One region of the Shinella sp. G-2 genome, then DNA from elsewhere that is predicted to be linked to it. Evidence: riboswitches for the same ligand, from Rfam matches in the RefSeq annotation. Region 1 holds a riboswitch; each other region holds the start of a gene.

Region 1 (2,196 bases):
TGGCGCGGATATGGTCCGGCGTCGAGCCGCAGCAGCCGCCGACGATGTTGACGAGGCCGTCGCGCATGAAGCCCTCGATCTGCGCGGCCATTTCCTCGGGCGTCTCGTCGTATTTGCCGAAGGCGTTCGGCAGACCGGCATTCGGATAAGCGCAGACGAAGGTGCCAGCGACGGCCGAAATCTCGGCGAGGTGCGCGCGCATGGCGTTTGCCCCGAGCGCGCAGTTGAGCCCGATGGAGACGGGGTCGGCGTGCCGCACCGAATTCCAGAACGCTTCCGGCGTCTGGCCGGAAAGCGTGCGGCCGGAAAGGTCGGTGATCGTGCCCGAGATCATGATGGGCAGGTCGATGCCCTTTTCCTCGAAGACCGCGCGCGTCGCGAAGATCGCAGCCTTGGCGTTCAGCGTGTCGAAGATCGTCTCGATCAGGATGATGTCGGCGCCGCCGTCGATGAGCCCGCGCACCTGATCGCCATAGGCGCGCGTCAGATCGTCGAAGGTGACGGCGCGGTAGCCGGGATTGTTGACGTCGGGCGAGATGGAGGCGGTGCGGTTGGTCGGACCGAGCGCGCCGGCGACGAAGCGGCGACGACCGTCCTTCTCCTGCGCCCGCAGGCCCGCGCGGCGGGCCAGGCGCGCGCCGTCGCGGTTCAGCTCATAGACCATGTCCTCCATGCCGTAGTCGGCCTGGGCGATGGTTGTGGAGGAGAAGGTGTTGGTCTCGAGGATATCAGCGCCGGCAAGGGCATAACGATAGTGGATATCCTCGATGGCGCCGGGCTGCGTCAGCGTCAGGAGATCGTTGTTGCCTTGCTGGTGGCAGGCGCAATCGCCGAAGCGCGCCCCGCGGAAATCCTCTTCCACCAGCTTCAGTGTCTGAATTTCCGTGCCCATGGCGCCGTCGAGCACGAGAATGCGTTCGCGGGCAGCGGCTTCGAGCGCGGCGCGGATGTCGCGACCGTCCCGTCCCGGCTGTTCGGGGCCGAACAGGGTGTCCAGATGAGAAACGGCCATGGGAAACCCTCCGATGCAAGATGACTTGCATCGGAGTCACATAAAGATATCTTTATGTCAACATGTCTTTATGCGAAGTATCTAGTGCAGGCGCCCATCCGCCCCGGCAAGCGAGGCGAACAACGCCTTGAGGCGGGCGACATCGGGATCACCCCCCTCATAGCGCGCCAGCTTGCGCACTTCCTTCAGCGCCTCGACGGCAAGGTCGGCGCCGCGCGGTTGCCAGAGCAGCCAGGAGATGAAGACGGATTCCGGCTTGCCGGTGCCCGATGGCTTGGTTTCGGTGAATGCAAACATGTCTTCCCCAATCGGTAATTGGGGGATGGCCGGACGCACGCTGCTGGAATTCCGCCCGCGGCGGAAGCAGACGTACACCATTGGGACACCCCGCCCATGGACGTTACGAACTGTCAGGGCAGGTCTCCTGGCTTCGGGTCGTCGCCGCTGTCTCGCCTTCCCGGTGAAAACACCAGTGGCATGGAGCGACAGCAGCTCGCCGTTCACAGTTGCGGGGGCAGCGCCGGCCTTGCCGCTCTTTTGGAGCATCGCACCGGCTTCCCTCTTAGCCTCCGAGCCGCAAACGACTCGGAAGACCCTGACGGCGGCAACACTGGCGTGGCGGGCAGGCCAAGTCAATGGCGCGCACCCTCCGTTCACAGCCGCGGGAACTTTTCCGTTCGCCCGGCATTACGGCTCGGCCCGCATCCTGCGCGGGCTCGCCTTCTGGGAGGGGCTGGCGATTCACCAAAACCGCAGATGAGGGTCCATGCTGCGCCATCTCGCCCTGTTGACAGGTTGCAAGTCTCTGTCCTTACGGCTAAAAAATGCCGTTTTCATGCACCACGCGGCCAGGATGCCAATCAGCGTGTCGCTTGAGCCAGTTCCCCCCGTGAGGCACCCGTTGGGTGCAGCCCGGTGTCATGGCTGATCGCGGCACCGAGATGAAGCCTGCCCGCGGAAAACCCTCCGGCGCAAAGGCCATCGCCGAATGGTTCAACAAGGCCGGATCCAGAATCAGAAACATGCCCCTTCACAATACGCCGCAAGCTCCGCGCGACGCCGATGCCAAGCAGATCGACTATAACGACTCGATCCGCGCCACCTATCTGACGCTGGAGGAGCTGGCCGACTGCGGCGAAGCGCTCGCGCGCGACAGGACGGCGACCCTGCCGGGCTATCAGCCC
Region 2 (2,196 bases), on a different contig from region 1:
TGCCGGCGATCTTGGCGACGATATTCGGCTTGAGGACCAGGAGATAGAGGCCCCCGGCCGACAGGGCGACGGTCGCGACCCACCAGATCTGGCGCTGGGTGAGATCGGCGGCCGGGAAGCCCGGCAGTTCCGGCGGCAGGCCGATGGCCGGCAGCATATGTACGGCAAGCCAGCCCGCAGCGCCCCACAGCGCCCCGTTCGCAACCGTGATCGGATGGCCCGAAACGAGGCTGAAACCGGCGAGCAGCAGCGCGAAGCCGGCGCCCGTCACGAGATTGGCCATGAGCGTGCCGGAGAAGCGGCTCATGCCGAACATGATGCCACCCTCTTCGTGATTCTCGCCCTCATGGGCATAGGCCACGGAAACCGGCGACAGATAGGCGGCGACGTTAAGGATGGCGGCGCCGAGCGAGGAATGCTCCTGCGTCTGCGCGGCGTCGTCGGTCGCGGGCGTGGTGCCCTCGCCTGCCGGCGCGGCTTCGCCTTCGAACTCTTCGGCGTGCAGAATCAACGGCACGACTCGGGCCTCCTGGGCGGCTGTCATGAGCACGCCGGAGAACAGCCCGGCCACCAGGGCGGCCAGGAGATAACGAACGATCATGTCAGGAGCTCCTTAGTGGCAGGGGAAGCCGTAGGAGTGACGCGTATCGTGTGCCGTGTCGTGCAGGACGGCCGAATTCGCAAGACCAGCGCCGAACACGAGGAAGGCGCCGATGAGGAGAGCGAAAACGCCGGCGACGAGACGATCGTTGGCGGAAAGGGTAACAGAAGACGTAGCGGAAACAGCCATGACAACCTCCGTGCAGGCAGTGGGGAAACCTCCCCAGGTCGGGCGATATGCCCTCATCGGTTGGCAGGTCTCCTGGCTCGCAGCGTCCGGTGCTCGGCACCTGCGGGTCGCCCTCGCCTTCCCGGGCCGCGGCATTGCGAAAGGTGGACGATTCGTAGATCGAGAGGCGTCCGGCCTTGGTTTATCGCAATGCCACCCAGTGGCTTTTCCGGCCGGTTGTCAGCCTGCGGGTTGCGGCACGATTGCCTCCTCCCAAGCCTTCCTCCTGCCGGATGGGCGTCCCTCGCTACTCTACAGTCGCGGGGTCGGCCGTGATTGCAGCGCCCTAATTGGGTCCACCGCGTCACATTCCCATTTACTCCCCAGTCCGTTTCCGGACCAAGGAACCATCCAATACTAGGGATGATTATGCTTCTGCCCCCGACAAGTCAATCGACCGGCAGCGCCATCACCTGTGCTGAAACCGTCGTCCAGCCGTCGCAATCGCAATGACCCGGCTCAATAGCCGGGAATGATCACCACACCGCCCTGGCCGTTGTAATAGTTCTCGTCGCGATAGTACGGGCCGTCGTAATAGCCGTCGACGGGACCCTCAAGCACGTCGTAGTCACGCTCGTAGCGGCGCTGGCGATGCTGACGGGCCTCGGCATATTGCGCGGCATCCCGCAACGCGCGGTATTGCTGGCGCGAGAGATAGCCGTCGGCGCGGTACCCGGACGATCCCTGCCAGGCGGCGATCGCCGAGCGGGTGCGCGGGCCGAAGACGCCGTCCGCGCCATAGGTGTTGAAGCCGAGCATGCTCAGCCAGCGCTGCGCCTCGGCCCGCATGACGCGGCCGAGATAGGCTTCGCGCGGATCGACGACCGGCTCTTCGGCAGTCTTGCGTTCGGTTTCGGCCGTGGCCGGCGTTTCCGCTTCCGCTTCAGCATCGGTTTCCTGCTTCGGCTTGGCGACGGTGGCAAGGGCGGCGAGACGTGTGCGGGCCTCCTTGACGTACCGGCCGTTCGGATACTGGGCGATATAGGCGCGGTAGGCCTTCTCCGAGCCGGCGAGCACCGCCTTCTGGAAGGTCTCTTCCTCCTGCTTGTCCACGACGGTCCCGTCGACGGCAAGGCCGCGATTGTCCTTCACCGTGCCCTGGGCCTCGCCCGACGCGGTGACGGCTTCGCCGGCCTGCTTCTTGGCGGCTTCAGCCTCTTGCGCACGCTTCTCCGCTTCCTTGGCCAGACGGGCGGCTTCCGAGGCCTTCGCCTCGGCATCCGCCGCAGCCTTGGCGGCCTCGGCCTTCAGCCGCTCGACTTCCGCAGCCTTTTCCTCGGCGAGCTTGCGGGCCGCGGCGGCTTCCTCTTCTATCCGCGCCTTCTCGGCAGCAGCGGCCTTCTCCGCCTCGATACGCTTGGCTTCAG
Region 3 (2,196 bases), on a different contig from region 1:
ATGGTTCCAGGTCGTCGGATAGTGGAAGAGCAGCAGCGTGCCGATGCCGCTGTCCAGGACGTCATTGGAGAGCGGGCGCTGCACGGCGCGCGCGCCGGACATGGTGTAGCTCTCGGCGTCCTGGATGAGCGGCATGCGCGCGGCGCGGAACTGGCCGGTCGGCGACATCCTGAATTCGCTCGGCAGGCCCGCCGCCTCGCATTTCGCCCAGTGTTCGGCAATGACGGGATCGTCCTTGGCGCCCTGCACGCCCGTGGCGCTCGGCGCTTCCGGATAGGTGCGGCAGAGCTCGGGATGGTTGGCGGCGCAATGATAGCACTCGCGGTTGTTTTCCCAGACGAGCTTCCAGTTGCCCTTCTCGACGATCGTGCTTTCGAAGGCGACCTTGGTCTCGCCGAGGCGATGGCGGGCGAGATAGGGCTCGACCAGGGTGCGGAAGGCCGAGAAATCGGGCGCCTCTTCGGCAAGGCAGATGAAGATGTAGCCGCCGACGGTCTCGCAATGGATTGGCTTCAGGCCATGTTGCGTCCTGTCGAAATCCTCGGCCATGTGGCGGGCGAAGAGCAGCGAGCCGTCGAGTTCGTAGGTCCACTGGTGATAGGGACAGACGAGCTTGGCCGAGGTGCCCTTGTGCTGCGTGCAGACGCGCGAACCGCGGTGGCGGCAGGAATTGTGCAGCGCCCGCACGGTGCCGGAGCGGTCGCGGGTGATGACGACGGGATAATCGCCGACCTGCACGGTGAAGTAATTGCCGGCCTTCGGGATCTCGCAGTCATGGCCGATGAACAGCCAGTCGCGATACCAGATCGTCTCGAGGTCCAGCCTGTAATGGTCGGGATCGATGTAGAAGGCCTGCTCGAGGCTGTGGCCTTCACGGCGGTTCTTGAGCTTGCGGAGCACGTCGCTGCGGATATCCATGCCGGTCCTCACTGTCAAAATGGGGGATGAGGCGCACGGAGGAGACGGCATGCGGACGCGGACGGCCCGACAATGCACGCTTCCCAGCCGCCCGCCGCAGCCAGTCACGATCGTTTCTCCAGGCTGGTTTCCGGGCTGAGGAGCGTCCCTTGGGACCGTCGCGGCGCCTTCCCGGACATCCGTCCAGTGGCTTCCTGCCGCGTTTTCTCCAACACCGTTGCGGGGGCAGCGCCGGATTTCAACCGGCTTCCCAATTCTCCACCCCCTGACGGGAGCGGCACCTTGAGCGTCCTTATCTAAGCGCAAGAATCGGCGCGCGACATGCCAGAAAGCGACACGTCGCCCCAATTTGACGACAGTCAAAGACGGTGGAAACGAGGCCGCCGCAGGGCATAACAATGAAATATCAACGCCATAAAGGAATGACCCCGACGATAATCCATTCTTTCGGCACCCTCGTCCGGAACGAAGCACCTTGTCATATTGCGACCGTGCGGAGCGCCCCCGCGGAAATCGGGAATGCGGCGGAAAGGATTGCTTAACGACGTTTCCATAAACTTTACCGCGATCCGGGCGCGAGGATGGAGTGCCGAGGCGTGCAGCAGACGAAATTCCGATATTACGACGCCGTCGCCTACAAGCGAGCGAACCCGCCGAAATCCGCCGTGCACACCGAATTCCTGCGCACCGGCCGCATCGACCGTGGCGTGAGCTGGAGCCCGAGCGAGAAACGTTACCTCAGCTACCAGGACGTCGCCGAGCGCACCGGCCGCAAGCTGGAACGGGCCGGCAGCGTCACCCATGAACGCATCAACGGCTTCCACCAGTCCATCCAGTTTCCGAAGCTGATCTTCCACCGCACGCTCGCCGAGACGCCGCATCTCGGCTACTGCCACATCACGGTGGCGAATTCGCGCTTTGCGGAATTCGAGAATGTGCAATGGGCCTTCTACATGGCCAACTTCCTCGCCGAGATCGGCGACGAGGAACAGTTCTTCGCCGGCATTTCCCGCACGCCCGGCCGCATGTATTTCGCCGTTGCCATCGCGCCGACGGAGGAAGAAGGCCGCCTCAAGATCGACCGCAAGGTGCGCGGCAACGGCGTGATCTTCCGCACCGACGATCCGAAGCTCGCCATGAAGAACGTGCTGATGCTCGGCGCGCGCAACGAGGCGCTGCGCAAGATCATCCGCGCGCTCTAGCCCTTCGGCAACATCGCTGCTCGCCTTCACCGGAAGGGTTTACGCCCGGTACAGCATCCATTCCTTGCCGGCCGGC
Region 4 (2,196 bases), on a different contig from region 1:
ACTACCAGAAGGCCGCGGACGAGGGGAACCTCTACGCCCTGACCAACCTTGCCTGGTACTCGATCTACGGTACCGACGGCGCGGTCGACATGGCCAAGGGCACTCGCATGTTCGAGCAGGCCTCGAATGCCGGAAACCCCTATGCCCAGGCGTCCCTCGGCTGGCTCTACCGCGAAGGCTATAACGGCACGCGCAAGGACTATGACGAGGCCATCAAGTGGTACCGCAAGGCGGCCGAACAGGGCTATGCCAATGCACAGGCCACCATGGGCTGGTTCACCCGCGAAGGCCTCGGCACGCCGCAGGACTACGCCGCCTCGCTCGACTGGTACAAGAAGGGCGCGGAAGGCGGCGACATCAACGCCATGTCGTCGGTCGGCTACGCCTACCAGTCCGGCCTCGGCGTTCCCGTCGACTTCGTTGAAGCCCGCACCTGGTACGAAAAGGCCGCGGCGCAGAACGACTATTACTCGATGGCCTCGCTCGGCTGGCTCTACGACGTCGGCAACGGCGTGAAGCAGGACTATGTCGAAGCGCTGAACTGGTACGAGAAGGCGGCCAATGGCGGCAACACCTACGCCATGGGCAATCTCTCGCGCCTCTACGACCAGGGCCTCGGCACGCGCGCCAACGCCAAGGAAGCCGCCCGCTGGGCCGCTGCCAGCATCGAAGGCGGCGACCAGGGCAAGCTGCAGGAACTCAAGGGCTCGCCGGCGAACTTCACGCCGCAGTTCCGCAAGGAGTTCCAGCAGATCCTGAAGTCGCGCGGCTACTATGACGGCCCCGTCGACGGCGACTTCGGCACCGCGACCCAGAACGCCATCGACCGCCTCGCCGCCCGGACCTGATCCGGACGCAGGGCGCCTCGAAAAACAAAGCCGCTGGAAACACCCGTTTCCAGCGGCTTTCGTTTGGGCGGTTCTGCGAGGAGGGGAAGAAGCGCGGTGCGGGGAGGCTCAGGGCCCGGGCGGCATTCGCAAGATGCCGGTCCCGGTCTGGCGGGGGAACGTCGCTTTCTCAAGGGATATAAAGATTCCTTTATGTCTATTGACGGCGGCCTCTTCGCGGGTCATGGTGCCGCCATCGTGGTTCTGCGGATTTTACGATCCGGAGCTAAGAGGGAATACGGTGATGGCGCCCTGTGCGCCCATGCCGGAGCTGCCCCCGCAACTGTAGGCGGAGAGCCCTGTCCAACATGTCACTGAGGAAGACGCCTCGGGAAGACGGACAGCGGTGATGACCCGCAAGCCAGGAGACCTGCCGCGATAGATAACGTCCACGGGCGGGGTGTCCGGTGTGCCGCTTTGCGCCCGGAATCCCGCATCCGCGCGCCGATGCGTCAGCCAATGCCTTGCCCACAACCTTCGGGGTAAGGAAATGACCATCAAGACTGCAAATCTCGGCTTCCCAAGGATAGGAAGACACCGCGAACTGAAATTCGCGCTTGAATCCTACTGGTCGGGCAAGTCCGACCGCGGCGTACTGCTTGAAACCGCTGCCAGGCTTCGTGCCGGCGCCTGGCTGGAACAGAAGGCCAGGGGGATCGGCGTCATCCCGTCGAATGACTTCTCCCTCTACGATCATGTGCTCGACACGGCCGTCATGGTGGGGGCCATCCCGCCGGTCTATGGCTGGCGCGCAGGCGCGGTCGATCTCGACGTCTATTTCGCCATGGCGCGTGGATCGAACGGTGGCCATGCCGCCTGCGGCCATGCCCATCAGGGCGACGGCGTGCCGGCGCTCGAAATGACCAAATGGTTCGATACGAACTATCACTATCTCGTGCCCGAGTTCGAGAAGGAGCAGAGCTTCGAATTGACCAAGAACACGCCTCTGGAAGCCTTTCTGGAGGCGCGGGCGCTCGGGGTGGAGACGCGTCCGGTTCTGCTCGGCCCCGTGACGTTCCTGAAGCTCGGCAAATCGCGCGACGGCTCGAGCTCGCTGCGACTGCTGGAACGGCTGCTGCCGGTCTATGCGAGGATCCTCGCCGAGCTGTCGAATGCGGGCGCGCAATGGGTTCAAATCGACGAGCCCTGCCTGGTTCTGGACCTGACCGGCGAGGAGCGGCAGGCGCTCGTCCGTACCTATGCCGCGTTCGCTACCCTCATCCCCGATCTCAGGATCATGCTGGCAAGCTATTTCGGCGCCCTCGGCGACAATCTCGACACGGCCCTTGCATTGCCGGTTGCCGGGCTT

Evidence for each region. A riboswitch is a leader RNA that binds a small molecule or an ion and turns the genes downstream of it on or off. The one in region 1 is predicted to bind cobalamin.
Region 2: another riboswitch for cobalamin. It lies ahead of V8U06_RS02640 (CbtB domain-containing protein); the one in region 1 lies ahead of V8U06_RS15420 (hypothetical protein).
Region 3: another riboswitch for cobalamin. It lies ahead of V8U06_RS06855 (aromatic ring-hydroxylating oxygenase subunit alpha); the one in region 1 lies ahead of V8U06_RS15420 (hypothetical protein).
Region 4: another riboswitch for cobalamin. It lies ahead of metE (5-methyltetrahydropteroyltriglutamate--homocysteine S-methyltransferase); the one in region 1 lies ahead of V8U06_RS15420 (hypothetical protein).

What each region holds. Positions count from the first base shown of each region.
Region 1 covers NZ_JBBEYH010000008.1:131,193-133,388, forward strand. The annotation lists gene metH (methionine synthase) at 1-1,012, opposite strand, end outside; gene V8U06_RS15420 (hypothetical protein) at 1,094-1,309, opposite strand; cobalamin riboswitch at 1,410-1,625, opposite strand; gene V8U06_RS15425 (GH36-type glycosyl hydrolase domain-containing protein) at 2,035-2,196, shown strand, end outside.
Region 2 covers NZ_JBBEYH010000001.1:520,726-522,921, reverse strand. The annotation lists gene V8U06_RS02645 (CbtA family protein) at 1-601, opposite strand, end outside; gene V8U06_RS02640 (CbtB domain-containing protein) at 614-790, opposite strand; cobalamin riboswitch at 836-1,196, opposite strand; gene V8U06_RS02635 (peptidoglycan-binding domain-containing protein) at 1,289-2,196, opposite strand, start outside.
Region 3 covers NZ_JBBEYH010000003.1:61,189-63,384, reverse strand. The annotation lists gene V8U06_RS06855 (aromatic ring-hydroxylating oxygenase subunit alpha) at 1-918, opposite strand, end outside; cobalamin riboswitch at 1,023-1,218, opposite strand; gene V8U06_RS06850 (DUF6656 family protein) at 1,515-2,120, shown strand; gene V8U06_RS06845 (diguanylate cyclase domain-containing protein) at 2,160-2,196, opposite strand, start outside.
Region 4 covers NZ_JBBEYH010000002.1:505,271-507,466, reverse strand. The annotation lists gene V8U06_RS06425 (caspase family protein) at 1-848, shown strand, start outside; cobalamin riboswitch at 1,070-1,279, shown strand; gene metE (5-methyltetrahydropteroyltriglutamate--homocysteine S-methyltransferase) at 1,378-2,196, shown strand, end outside.